Regions from separate parts of the Micromonospora sp. WMMD735 genome, predicted to be linked through region 2. Evidence: predicted binding sites of a transcription regulator. Region 2 holds the regulator's gene; the other holds the start of a gene.
What was found. Region 2 encodes HspR, which represses chaperone genes until heat shock. Its sites were predicted from a motif close to TTGAGTNNNNNNNACTCAA; they were not measured.
Positions count from the first base shown of each region.

Region 1: lon (endopeptidase La) is a predicted target of HspR. The motif match lies at 2,173-2,191, and genes of this name have one in related genera.

Region 1 covers NZ_JBMHMJ010000002.1:1,568,679-1,575,729, reverse strand. Annotated here, with positions in the region: gene ACN268_RS06920 (hypothetical protein) at 98-1,405, shown strand; gene ACN268_RS06915 (histone-like nucleoid-structuring protein Lsr2) at 1,624-1,971, opposite strand; gene lon (endopeptidase La) at 2,215-4,551, shown strand; gene ACN268_RS06905 (DoxX family protein) at 4,683-5,048, shown strand; gene ACN268_RS06900 (DEAD/DEAH box helicase) at 5,105-6,823, opposite strand; gene ACN268_RS06895 (2'-5' RNA ligase family protein) at 6,923-7,051, shown strand, end outside.
Region 2 covers NZ_JBMHMJ010000002.1:5,259,416-5,266,466, forward strand. Annotated here, with positions in the region: gene dnaK (molecular chaperone DnaK) at 1-969, shown strand, start outside; gene grpE (nucleotide exchange factor GrpE) at 1,006-1,749, shown strand; gene dnaJ (molecular chaperone DnaJ) at 1,831-3,024, shown strand; gene ACN268_RS22840 (heat shock protein transcriptional repressor HspR) at 3,053-3,496, shown strand; gene ACN268_RS22845 (hypothetical protein) at 3,745-3,954, shown strand; gene ACN268_RS22850 (hypothetical protein) at 4,074-4,505, opposite strand; gene ACN268_RS22855 (cation:proton antiporter) at 4,684-5,889, opposite strand; gene ACN268_RS22860 (cation:proton antiporter regulatory subunit) at 5,895-6,395, opposite strand; gene clpB (ATP-dependent chaperone ClpB) at 6,857-7,051, shown strand, end outside.

The sequences.
Region 1 (7,051 bases), 3.7 Mb from region 2:
GAACGTCGCAGCGTCTCCGGCGGGGGTGACCGACCCGGAAAGGGTCGCCTCGTCGGGGGCGCGAGTCAGGTACCGGATCGAGAAGGAGAGCAATTCGATGCGCAGGTCCACAGGGGCACGCCGGTCTTCCGGTAACGCGCGGAGCAAGCGGCTGCTGGCGGCGGTCGGTGCGCTCGTCGTCTTCGGCGGTATCGCCGCCGTCACCCAGATCTCCTCGGCCGGGGACAAGCCGAGGCAGCAGACCCGCAACGTCTCGTCGGCCTGCGTCGCACCGAGCCCCGGTGCCACCTCGCCGAGCGGGCGCGGCAGCACCACCCAGACGTGGCAGAACGGCAGATGGGTCCGCAACCACTGGGGTGACGGGCAGATGTCCGTCGCCGAGTGCCAGGCCGTCAAGGCGGGCAACGCGCCGGTGACCACGCTGGCCTCGACGGTTGCCTGCCCGGAGGTCACCCCCCGGCTGCCGCAGATCCCGGCCCAGGCCAAGGCCGAGGTGGACAAGGAACTCGCCCTGCTCAAGACCCAGATCGACGACGCCAACAAGCGGTTGGCGGCCGAGGGGCGCAACGGCAAGGCGTTCATCGACAACGCCATCCTCGGCCCGCTGGCCGACAAGCGCCGGTCGGCGCTGAACCGGATCGCCACCGCGATCGGCCGCTTCGCCCAGCGCCCGCAGGGCTTGGAGCAGCTCGCCGGCTGCCAGGTGGCGGCCAACAACGGCGGCAACAACGGTGGTCAGAACGGCAACAACGGCGGCCAGAACGGCAACAACGGGAACAACGGCGGCCAGAACGGCAACAACGGCAACAACGGCGGCCAGAACAACAACGGCGGCAACAACGGCAACAACGGCAACGCCCTGGGCGTGCTGGCGAAGGACTGCGCCAACAGCCGGTTGCAGGCGCACGACGGCTTCCAGAACGGCAACCGGTGCGTCAGCACCGCGTTCGGCGAGGTGGGGGCGGCGGCCAACAACCCGTCGCTGCTGATCACGCAGTTCCCCAACCAGGTGCAGCGCAACCAGGCCTTCACCCTGAAGGTCTCCACCCGTAACCTGGTCCGCGACCGGTTCCTGGCGGCCGGCCAGGGCGGCTACTACCTGGAGAGTTCGGTGCTCAACGGTCAGGGCCTGACCCGCGGTCACTTCCACACCGCCTGCCGGATGCTCCAGAACACCAACCAGGCGCCCTCGAACCCGCAGGACGTGCCGGCGTTCTTCGTCGCCACCGAGGACGGCAAGGGCGGCAACCAGGCCGACGACGTGACCATCCAGATCCCGGGCCTGCCGCAGTCGGGTACGGCGCAGTGCGCGGTCTGGGCCGGCGACGGCTCGCACCGGGTGCCGATGATGGAGCGGGCCAACCAGACCCCCGCCTTCGACGTGGTGCGCATCCGGGTCAACTGACCCGACCGGCAACGACTGCGGGCCACCCCAGGATTCCCTGGGGTGGCCCGCAGTCGTTGCGTGCCCGCCGGTTCGCGTGCGGCGGGGCGGACAGCGTACCGGCGGATGTTTTCGGTGCGGGGTCGTGGGATGGAAATTGTGGACACGGCAAAAACGCCGGGGTCACGCTGGATATCCCAGCGTGACCCCGGCGTGTCCGTTCGTGATCCGGCCCGCTGTCAGCGGTTCTTCCACGCCTCCACGACCGAGACCGGGATGCGCCCGCGCTCGGAGATTTCGTGTCCGTTCTTGGTCGCCCATTCCCGGATGGCGCGGTTCTGCTCGCGATCCATTCCCGAGACGCCGGGCCGGGTGGGGCGCCGGGCCGGGCGACCGGCCTCGACGGCACCTCGGCCCATTCGACGGCCAGCGGTGATGTAGGCGTCGAGCGCCTTGCGCAGCACCCCCGCGTTCTCGTCGGAGAGGTCGATGGTGTACGCCGCCCCATCCAGGCTGAACTCGACGGTCCGATCGGCCTTTCCGCCGTCGAGGTCGTCGGTCAGAACGGTGATTACTTTCCTTGCCATCGCCATTACTCCCTGTGGTGATCGGGGTGTGCTAAGAGTTTGACGTATCTGACGGCAAATCCGCAACAATATGCCTCCCTTTCATTTGGCGGGTCGCGCCAATCCTGGGAAATCCGGGTGCGGCCAATGCTGGCCGGCGGTGACGGTGCGGCTGGGATGTGTCCTGAGTCACAGGTCGGAACACAGGGCACGGTTTGTGACTTGAGTGAGACACGCTCAACCTCAAGTGATGGCAGGTGCTCGATGGCAACCCTTCCGGTACTTCCCCTGACCGACGTCGTCCTGCTGCCCGGCATGGTCATCCCGGTGACCCTCGACCCGACCACCCAGGCCGCCGTCGACGCCGCCCGGGCCAGCGGCGACAAGACCCTGCTCGCCGTCCCCCGCATCGACGGCGAGTACGGCCCCGTCGGCACGATCGCCACCATCGAGAAGGTGGGCCGCCTTCCCGACGGTGAGCCCGCCGCCGTGGTGCGTGGCCTCGCCCGCGCCCGGATCGGCTCCGGCGTCCCCGGACCCGGCGCGGCCCTCTGGGTGGAGGCCACCCGGCTCGACGAACCCGCCCCCGCCGGCCGCGCCCGTGACCTGGCCCGCGAGTACCGCGCCCTGATGACCTCAGTGCTCCAGCAGCGGGGCGCCTGGCAGGTCATCGACGCGATGGAGCGGATGACCGACCTGTCCGAACTGGCCGACGCGGCCGGCTACGCGCCCTGGCTCAGCCTGGCGCAGAAGACCGAACTGCTCGCCGCCCAGGACGTCACCGCCCGGCTGGAACTGCTCGTCGGCTGGGTGAAGGACCACCTCGCCGAGCAGGAGGTCACCGAGCAGATCACCAGCGACGTGCGGGAGGGGCTGGAGAAATCCCAACGGGAGTTCCTGCTCCGCCAGCAGCTCGCCGCGATCCGCAAGGAACTCGGCGAGGACGAGCCGGACGGCTCCGCCGACTACCGCTCCCGGGTGGAGTCCGCCGACCTGCCGGACAAGGTCCGCGAGGCGGCGCTGCGCGAGGTCGGCAAGCTGGAGCGCGCCAGCGACGCCTCACCCGAGGCGGGCTGGATCAGGACCTGGCTGGACACGGTGCTGGAGATGCCGTGGAGCACGCGCACCGAGGACAACACCGACCTGACGGCGGCGCGGGCGGTGCTCGACGCCGACCACGCCGGCCTGGCCGACGTCAAGGACCGCATCCTGGAGTACCTGGCGGTGCGCAACCGGCGGGCCGAGCGCAACCTCGGGGTGGTCGGTGGACGCGGCTCCGGCGCGGTGCTCGCCCTCGCCGGCCCGCCCGGTGTCGGCAAGACCAGCCTCGGCGAGTCGGTCGCCCGGGCGCTGGGCCGCAACTTCGTCCGGGTCTCCCTCGGCGGCGTCCGCGACGAGGCCGAGATCCGCGGCCACCGGCGCACCTACGTCGGTGCGCTGCCCGGCCGGATCGTCCGCGCGCTGCGCGAGGCCGGCTCGATGAACCCGGTGGTGCTCCTCGACGAGGTCGACAAGCTCGCCGTCGGGTACGCCGGGGACCCGGCCGCCGCCCTGCTGGAGGTGCTCGACCCGGCCCAGAACCACACCTTCCGCGACCACTACCTCGAAGTCGACCTCGACCTGTCCGACGTGCTCTTCCTGGCCACCGCCAACGTGGTGGAGACCATCCCCGGCCCGCTGCTGGACCGGATGGAACTGGTCACCCTGGACGGGTACACCGAGGACGAGAAGGTCGCCATCGCCCGCGACCACCTGCTGCCCCGGCAGCTCCAGCGGGCCGGCCTGACCGCCGACGAGGTGACCGTCACCGACGAGGTGCTGGCGCTGATCGCCGGTGAGTACACCCGCGAGGCGGGCGTCCGGCAGCTCGAACGGGCCCTGGCCAAGATCCTGCGCAAGGTCGCCGTGGCCCTGGCCACCGACCCGACCCCGGTCCGGGTCGACACCGACACCCTGGCCCGCTACCTGGGCCGGCCGAAGTTCACCCCGGAGTCGGCCGAGCGGACGGCGGTGCCCGGCGTGGCCACCGGTCTCGCCGTCACCGGCGCCGGCGGCGACGTGCTCTTCATCGAGGCCACCAGCATGGACGGTGAGCCGGGACTGACCCTCACCGGGCAGCTCGGCGACGTGATGAAGGAGTCCGCCCACATCGCGCTGTCCTACCTGCGCGCCAACGGGCGGCGCTACGGCCTCGACCCGAACGTCCTGGCCGGACGCCGGATCCACCTGCACGTGCCGGCGGGTGCGGTGCCCAAGGACGGCCCCAGCGCCGGCATCACCATGGTCACCGCGCTGGCGTCCCTGGTGACCGGCCGACCGGTACGGCCCGAGTTCGGGATGACCGGCGAGGTGACACTGTCCGGGCGGGTACTGCCCATCGGCGGGGTGAAGCAGAAGCTGCTCGCCGCGCACCGGGCCGGCCTGACCGAGGTGATCATCCCGGCCCGCAACGAGCCCGACCTCGACGACCTGCCCACCGAGGTGCGCGAGGCGCTGACCGTGCACACCCTGGCCGACGTGGCCGACGTGCTCGCCCTGGCGTTGCGCCCGGCCGAGATCGACGCGGACACGCTCGGCGGTCGACCGGTCGGCGCCGCCTGACCGGAGCCCACCCACGGCCCCCGACGTCGCGCCCGGCGTCGGGGGCCGCTGCGGCCCCGTAATCTGGACCCCTCCCGTTTCCCGCATCCGCCACCGCCCGGTGGCACCCCCGGAGGCGACCACCCGTGAACATGTTCCTGTGGATCGTGCAGATCCTGCTCGCCGCGCTCTTCGCCGGCGCGGGACTGACCAAACTCATCCAGCCCAAGGAGAAGCTGCTCGACCGGATGGCATGGGTGCGGAACACCCCGCCGCTGCAGGTCAAGGCGCTCGGCGCGGCCGAGGTGCTGGCCGCGCTGGGGCTGGTCCTGCCCGGCCTCACCGGCATCGCCACGGTGCTCACCCCGCTGGCCGCCGTCGGGCTGGTGATCGTGATGGTCGGCGCGGTCGTGGTGCACGCCCGCGCCAAGGAGCACCAGGGCACCGCGATGACCGTGGTGCTGCTGGTCCTGGCGGCGATCGTCGCCTGGGGGCGGTTCGGGCCGTACCCGCTCTGACGAACGCGACCGGCCCGCGCCCCGTCGAGGGGAGGCGGGCCGGTGTCGCGTCCGGGTCAGCGTCCGTCGACGCCGCGGTCGCGGCGTACGGTCGCCTTGCGGCCCTTGATGGTGCTGTTGCGCAGCCCGGCGATCACCTCGTCGGCGACGCCCTGCGGCACCTCCACCAGCGAGAACCGGTCGGCGATCTCGATCGAGCCGATGTCCCGGCCGCTGACCCGGGTCTCCCCGGTGATCGCGCCGACCAGGTCCTGCGGGCGGACCCCGGCCCGGCGGCCCAGGCCGATGAAGACCTGCGCGGTGCCGCCCGTGCGGGGCCGGCCACCGCCGCGCCGGTCCCCGCCCCGGCTGTCGAACCCGGGCCGGGCCTCGCGGGGCGGGCGGACCGCCACCTGCGGGATCTCCTCCTCGTCGTCGGAGCCCGGCAGCGCCGCCTCGTGGGCCAGCTTGACCGCCGCCAGCGCCACCTCCATCAGGTCGAACTCGTCCGAGAGCGACTCGACGATCACCCGGAACGGGTCCAGGTCGTCCTCCAGCAGGCTCTCCCGCAGCGCCGCCTGGGTCAGCGCCAGCCGCCGGGTGCGCAGGTCGGCCACCGTCGGGATCTTGTCGATGGTGATCCGCTGGCCGGTGACCCGCTCGATGGTCTTGAGCATCCGGTGCTCCCGGGGCTCGGCCAGGGTGATCGCCACCCCCTCCCGGCCGGCCCGGCCCACCCGGCCGATCCGGTGCACGTACGACTCCGGCGCGGACGGCACGTCGTAGTTGACCACGTGGGTGAGCTGCTCGACGTCCAGCCCCCGGGCCGCCACGTCGGTGGCCACCAGCAGGTCGGCGGTACCGGCGCGCAGCCGCCCCATCACCCGGTCCCGCTGCTCCTGGCTCATCCCGCCGTGCAGCGCCTCGGCCCGGTAGCCCCGCCCGTTCATCGTCTCGGTGAGCCGGTCGACCTCCTCCCGGCTGCGGCAGAAGACGATCGCCGCCGTCGGGGACTCCACGTCCAGCACCCGGCCCAGCAGCGCCGGCTTGTGCGCCCGGCTGACGATGTAGGCGCTCTGCCGTACCCGGGGGGCCTCGCCGGCCACCGGCTGCTCCCGCCCGATCTGGATGCGCTCCGGGTCGGTCAGGTGCTGGCGGGCCAACCCGTCGATCCGGGCCGGCATGGTGGCCGAGAAGAGCACCGTCTGCCGCTGCGCGGGCGCGTGCTCCAGGATCGCCTCGATGTCCTCGGCGAAGCCCATGTCGAGCATCTCGTCGGCCTCGTCCAGCACCACCGTGGCCAGCGAACCCAACCGCAGGGTGCCCCGGGCGATGTGGTCCAACGCCCGGCCCGGGGTCGCCACCACCACGTCCACGCCCAGGTCCAGGGCGCGCAGCTGGCGGCCGATCGGCTGGCCGCCGTAGATCGGCAGCACCCGGGCGCCCAGGTCCTTGCCGTAGCGGTGGAACGCCTCGGAGACCTGCACGGCCAGTTCCCGGGTGGGCACCAGGACCAGCGACACCGGGTCACCGCCCTGACGGTCCTGCGGCATCCGCTGCAACAGGGGCAGGGCGAACGCGGCGGTCTTGCCCGTACCGGTGGCCGCCTGCCCGAGCAGGTCCCGTCCCGACAGCAGCAGGGGGATCGCCTCCCGCTGGATCGGGGTCGGCTCCTCGTAGCCGAGCGCGGCGAGGGCGCCCAGCAGCTCGGCGCGCAGCCCGAGATCCCCGAAGGCGGGCCCGCCGTCGGAGTCGTCGGGAGCGGAGAGGTCGGTCGGTGTGGGTGCGGAACTCATGACCAAAGTTTTCCATCACCCCGGTCGGGCCGTGCCGCCGACCGGCCCCACCGTGCCGACCGGCACAGCCGCGCCCGCCCGCCGGTTAGCCTGACGGGCGTGCGTACGGTGGAACTGCTCTGCTGCCCGGCGCTGGAGCGGACGGTGCGGGCCGCCTGGGACCGGCTGGCCGCGGCGGGGCTGCCGAGCCTGGCCCGGCACGGCCACCCGACGAACCGGCCGCACCTG
Region 2 (7,051 bases):
GACGTCGACCACGTGATCCTGGTCGGCGGCTCCACCCGGATGCCGGCCGTGACCGACCTGGTCAAGCAGCTCACCGGCCGCGACCCCAACAAGGGCGTCAACCCGGACGAGGTCGTCGCCGTCGGCGCGGCCCTGCAGGCCGGTGTGCTCAAGGGCGAGGTCAAGGACGTCCTGCTGCTCGACGTGACCCCGCTGAGCCTGGGCATCGAGACCAAGGGCGGCATCTTCACCAAGCTCATCGAGCGCAACACCACCATCCCGACCAAGCGCTCCGAGGTCTTCACCACGGCCGACGACAACCAGCCGTCGGTGCTGATCCAGGTGTTCCAGGGCGAGCGCGAGATCGCGGCGTACAACAAGAAGCTCGGCACCTTCGAGCTGACCGGCCTCCCGCCGGCGCCGCGCGGCGTGCCGCAGATCGAGGTCACCTTCGACATCGACGCCAACGGCATCGTCAACGTGCACGCCAAGGACCTGGGCACCGGCAAGGAACAGAAGATGACGATCACCGGCGGCTCGTCGCTGCCGAAGGACGACATCGAGCGGATGCGCCGGGACGCCGAGGAGCACGCCGACGACGACAAGCGTCGCCGGGAGGAGGCCGAGACCCGCAACGTGGCCGAGGCGCTCCAGTGGCAGACCGAGAAGTTCCTCGCCGAGAGCGGCGACAAGCTGCCCACGGAGAACCGGGAGCAGCTCAACGAGGCCCTCGGTGAGCTGCGCGGCGCGCTCGGCGGCCAGGACATCGAGAAGATCAAGGCGGCCCACGAGCGGCTCGCCCAGGTCTCCCAGCAGGCCGGTTCGCTGCTCTACTCGCAGCAGGCCGAGCAGGGTGAGCAGCCGGGCGCGGCCGGCGCGGGCGCGGGTGCCGGAGCCGGCGCGGGTGCCACCGGTGCCGCCGGGGCCCCCAAGGCGGGCGGCCCGGACGACGTGGTCGACGCGGAGATCGTGGACGAGGACAAGAAGTGACGCTCCGCGCCACCGCACAGGGAACGAGGTAGTCGCATGACGGAGAAGCCACGAGCCGCCGACCCGGACACCTCCGGGTCGACGCCGGGTGGCTCCGCGCCCACCGACGACGGGCCGCGGGTCGTCATCCGGGACAACCGCAAGCTCGGCAAGACCGAGGAGACGCCTGCCGCCGCCGACGCCGGGGCCGACGTCCCGGCCGAGGGGCTGGTCGAGGAGTCCGAGGTGGTGGTCGACGAGATCGAGGCCGAGGCCACCGCCCTCGACGACCCGGCACCGACCGGTCCGCCGGTGGTGGACGCCCCCGCGCAGCCGGTCGACGGCAGCGCCACGGGCTCCCCGCTCGGTGCCGAGCTGGAAGCCCTCCGGGCCGAGCTGGACGAGCGGACCCGGGACCTGCAACGGGTGTCGGCGGAGTACGCCAACTACCGCAAGCGGGTGGACCGGGACCGGGGCGTGGTCCAGGAACAGGCGACCGGCTCGGTGCTCGCCGCGCTGCTGCCCATCCTGGACGACCTGGACCGGGCCCGGGAGCACGGCGACCTGGTCGGGCCGTTCGGCACCGTGGCCGAGCAGCTCACCACGGCGCTGGGCAAGTTCGGCCTGACGCCCTTCGGCGAACAGGGCGACCCGTTCGACCCGACCCGGCACGAGGCGGTCGCGCACCAGACCTCACCGGACGTCGACGAGCCCACCTGCGTGCAGGTGATGCGTCGGGGTTACCTGCTCGGCGAGCGGCTGCTGCGGCCGGCCATGGTCGCGGTCGCCGACCCGGAATAGTGCACGGCCATCCGGTCGCCCCGCCCGCCTACCGAGGCGGGCGGGGCGACCGGGCCACATCTCACGGAAGGGGGTGGACCGGTGAGTTCCAAGGACTGGATCGAGAAGGACTTCTACGCCACGTTGGGCGTGGAGAAGTCCGCCTCCTCGGACGAGATCAAGAAGTCGTACCGGAAACTGGCCCGGGAGTCGCACCCGGACCACAACCCCGGTGACCCGAAGGCCGAGGAGCGGTTCAAGGCCGTCTCCGAGGCGTACGCGGTGCTCGGCGACGACGCCAAACGCCGCGAGTACGACGAGATGCGCTCGCTGTTCGGTTCGGGCGCGTTCCGGCGGGGCGCCCGTGGCGCGGGTCAGCCCGGCGGGGTCCCGTTCGACGTCTCCGACCTGTTCGGCGGCGGTGGCGGCGGGGACAACCGGTTCGGTGGCGGCGGCTTCACCGACCTGTTCAGTTCGATCTTCTCCGGTGGCGGTGGCGGTGGCGGTGGCGGTGGCCCTGCCCGGGCGCGTGGACCGGCCCGGGGCCGGGACGTGGAGGCCGAGGTCGCGCTCGACTTCGGCGACGCCGTCCGGGGCGTCACCCTGCCGTTGACGTTGCGCGCCCCCGGGGTCTGCGACACCTGCCACGGCAACGGCGCGAAGCCGGGCACCCAGCCGATCGCCTGCCCGGTCTGCCACGGTGCCGGGGTGACCACCCGGGACCAGGGGTCGTTCAGCTTCTCCGAGCCGTGCCGCAACTGCCAGGGCGTCGGGACGGTCGTCGAGGAGAAGTGCCCCGAGTGCCAGGGCACCGGCGGGGTCACCAAGACCCGCACGCTCAACGTCCGGTTCCCCGCCGGAGTGGCCGACGGCCAGCGGATCAGGCTGGCCGGGCGGGGCGAGCCGGGGCAGCGCGGCGGGCCGGCGGGTGACCTGTTCGTGCAGGTCAAGGTTCGCCCCGACGACCTGTTCGGGCGTACCGGTGACGACCTGACGCTGGCCGTGCCGATCACCTTCGCCGAGGCGGTGCTCGGCACCGACCTGCGGGTGCCCACGCTGGACGGCGCGGTGACCCTGCGCGTGCCGCCGGGCACCCCGTCCGGGCGGGTGCTGCGGGCCCGGGGCAAGGGTGTCGTACGACGGGACGGGCGGGCCGGCGACCTGCTGGTCACGCTGGACGTGGTGGTGCCGGCGACGGTGTCGGACGAGGCGCGGGCGGCGCTGGAGTCGTTCGCCGGGGCGACGCCGCCGGCAGCCCGGGAACATCTCGACGCGCGGGTGCGTCGGATCGGTTGACCGGTGGACGGGTGCGGAGGTGAGTGGGATGTCGGACGGGTTCGTCGGTTCGGGTGACCCTGCCTACGAGGCCAAGGTGCTGATGATCTCGGTTGCGGCACGGATGGCGGGAATGCACCCGCAGACGCTGCGCCAGTACGACCGGCTCGGCCTGGTGCAGGCCGGTCGGGCGGCCGGTGGCGGACGACGGTACAGCGTGCGGGACGTCGTCCTGCTGCGCGAGGTGCAGCGGCTCAGCCAGGACGAGGGCGTCAACCTGGCCGGGGTGAAGCGGATCATCGGGCTGGAACGTCTGGTGGAGCAGGCCCAGCAGCGGGTGGCCCGGCTGGAGGCGGAGCTGGACGCCGCGTACCGGCGGATCGCCGAGCTGGAGACGCTGGCCAGCGGCTTCTCCCGGGGTGATTTGGTGCCGACCAGCCGCACCTCGACGGCCCTGGTGGTCTGGCGTCCCCGCCGCACCGGCCCGACATGATCGACACTTCCGGGCGGGTGGTCCGGTGCCCTCGCCGCATCCGACCGGCATGATCAACACTTCTGGGCGCGAATAGCGGCATCCCTTCGACGGGGTGCCGCTATTCGGCGTATCTGGAGTGAATCTCCCCGAGGCGGAACTCCGGCCCGGCGGGGTTCAGGCATTCCCCCGCCGGGAGCAGGGCTGTCCCGTTAACCTGTGAATCAGGCGCAAGCGAACCAATTCGGACTCCGACAGCGGGGGGAACCGTGGCGGAATCGGCGAAGAAGGTGGCCCGGCAGGCGGAGGAGCGGCTCAACCAGGTGGCCGAGAACGTCCGGGAGAAGTTCGACCGGGTCACCCGGGGCACGTTCTCCGACACGGTGAAGGACGGCAGGTTCGCCGACCGGAACGCCCGCAGGGCGAACCGGGGGCAGGTCGAGCCGAAACGCGGCAACCAGGGCGGACCGCGACGCTGACGATCCGCCGACGTGCGGGCCGGGACCCACGGGGGGTCCCGGCCCGTTCGCCGTCCGGGCGTGGTGGGGCTGGTCCGGCCCGACCGACGTGGTGGGGAGGCTCCGGCCTGATCGCGACGTCAGCCGAGGCGGCGGTTGTCCCGGACCAGGCCACCCTCGCACCAGTCGTGGTAGGTGAAGAGTTCCTGCCGGGCCAGCAGCATCCGGCTGTTGTGCGCCCAGTTGCGTACCAACTCGTCGCCGTCGCGCTCGGCCTGCTCCACCAGCTTGCGGAACCGACGCCGGGGGTGGGCGCGGAACTGCGTCCGGATGCCGTCGGCGGCGTAGATGTAGAGGCAGTGCAGGGCGAAGCGGCGGGCCGGGCAGGCCGGGTCCAGCGCCAACTCGAAGAGGGTGACCACCAGGTGGTCACCCGCCACCAGCAGGTCCCAGTCCCGGGGCAGCGAGGTCAACGGCACCGAGTCGGGTTGGTACGCCCAGGCCCGCAACTCCGCCGGTGACGGGTCGACGGGGTTGGCGAAGCCGCGGAACGTCGGACCGTGCGCGCTCACCCGGCAACCTTCCCGCTCACGCCCGCGGGATGCCTCCGTCCGCCCGCGAGTCCCTGGCCTGCTGGGGCGCAACGCTAGCCGCCGTCACCCGGGCGGCGGAAGACCTGCCGGGAAGCAATTCGGCAACGGATGCCCTGGCCAGGCCGACCCGTGCGGGGTCGGCCCGGCCAGCCGAAACTCAATCGGTGGCGGGCACCGGTCGGGGGTGCTGGGCGGCGATCCGCCGACGGAGCCGCTGTTTGAACCAGCGCATGTCGGGCAGCCGGGCGAGCATCGGACCGGTGATCACGGTGATCAGCACGTACGCCGTGGCGAGCGCGGCCAGCTTGGGTTCGACGGTGCCGGCGGCGACCGCGAGACCTGCGATGACGATGGAGAACTCACCACGGGGCATCAGGGCGAAGCCGGCCCGCCACCGGCCGGGCTCGGCGATCCCGGCCCGCCGGGCCGCCAGGTAGCCGGTGGCCAGCTTCGTCCCCATGGTGACCACGGCCAGCACGATCGCGGGCAGCAGCACCGGCGGCATGTCCCGGGGGTCGGTGACCAGGCCGAAGAAGACGAAGAAGACGGCGGCGAAGAGGTCCCGCAGCGGGGAGAGCAGTTCGGTGGCGTGGTGTGCCACCGGTCCGGACAGGGCGATGCCGACCAGGAACGCCCCGACGGCGGCGGAGACCTGGAGCCGGGCGGCGATCCCGGCGACCAGCAGGGTCAGGCCGAGTACCCCGAGCAGCAGCGCCTCCGGGTCCTTCGCCGACAGGGCGGCGGAGATCAGGTGGCCGAAGCGGATGGCGACGACCAGCACGACCACCACGGTGAGCACCGCGATGCCCAGCGCCATGCCGCCCTTGACCAGGCCCACGCCGGCCAGCAGCGCGGTCACCAGCGGCAGGTAGAGCGCCATCGCCAGGTCCTCGATGACCAGCACGGACAGGATGACCGGGGTTTCCCGGTTACCGACCCGGCCGAGGTCGCCGAGCACCTTGGCGATCACGCCGGAGGACGAGATCCAGGTGATGCCGCCGAGCACCACGGCCGCCACCCAGCCCCAACCGAGCAGCAGCGCGAAGCCGAAACCGGGCAGGGCGTTGAGGACCGCGTCGATCAGGCCGGCCGGTGCCGCCGAGCGCAGGTTGCCGACCAGTTCGTTGGCGCTGTATTCCAGGCCGAGCATGACCAGCAACAGGATGACGCCGATCTCGGCGCCGACGGCGAAGAACTCCTCGCTGGCGGCCAGCGGTAGCAGCCCGCCGTGGCCGAACGCGAGGCCGGCGAGCAGGTAGAGCGGGATGGGGGAGACGCCGAACCGGCGGCTGAGCCGACCGAGCAGCCCGAGCAGCAGGAGGAGAGCGCCGACCTCGACCAGTAGGGTTGTGGTTTCGTGCATCCGCCTCAGCCGTCCGGGTCACTGTCGGCGAGGATGGCGGTCACCCCGTCGAGACCCTGCCGGGTACCGACCACGACCACCACGTCACCGGCCGCGAAGCGGAAGGTGGGATCGGGCGAGACGTTGACCTCGCCCTGCCGGAGTACCGCCACGATCGAGGCGCTGGTGCGGGTGCGTGCCTTGGTGTCACCGAGCCGCTTGTTGACGTACTTCGACCCGGCCGGGATGGCGATCTGCTCGGTGAGCAGCCCGGCCGCCTGCTCGCGCAGGCCGGAGAGCTGACCCAGCATCAGCGACGCGCCGAGGATGTCGGCGAGCGCCTCGGCCTCGTCGTCGGTCAGCGGGATGTCGTGCTGACAGGAGTCGGGATCGTCCGGGTCGTAGAGGACCAGGTCGCGGCGGCCATTGCGGTGGGAGACCACACCGAGCCGGCGGCCGGACTCCGTCATCAGGTCATGACGGACGCCGATTCCCGGTAGGGCGGTCTGTTCGACTCGTACTCGCACGGACGAGAGGCTATACCCTGCCCTCCACCTCGGCCCGACGGATGTCTGCCCTGCTCGCGAGCGTGCCACCCCCGCCACCGCCCGTGTCCACCCACCCCCCGACGGGTCACACCTCTCACCGCGCGGCCTGCCCCGCCCGGTCACCGCGCCCGCACCCACCGCACCGCTCCGCCCGGAACGACCGACCGCCCAGGAGGAACCGCGATGACAGATCCACTCGTCGGGGGCGATGCTGCGGGGTCCGACCCCGTTCGACACCGCTACCGGGCCGATGTTGTCCATGCCGCCCGCCGCGCCTGCCGGGGGCGGCGGGGATGACCGGGCGGTACCTCGTACACCTGTCGGTCGTTGCCCCCCGTCCCCGGAGATTGTGACCCACGCCACGTTGGCAGAGTTGAGCGGAATAGGCTCAACTCTGATGGTGTCTCTTACTAGTGGACACGCCGATCCCGGGGGAGCCCATGAACACGGAACGACTCACCACAAAGAGCCGCGAAACCATCACCGGTGCGGTCGCGCTGGCCAACCAGCGTGGTCACGCCACCGTGGAACCCTGGCACCTGCTGCTGGCCCTGCTCGACACCGACGGCTCCACCGCCGCCGGCCTGCTGCGCGCCGTGGGTGCCGACCCCGCCGAGCTGCGCCGGGTCGCGCAG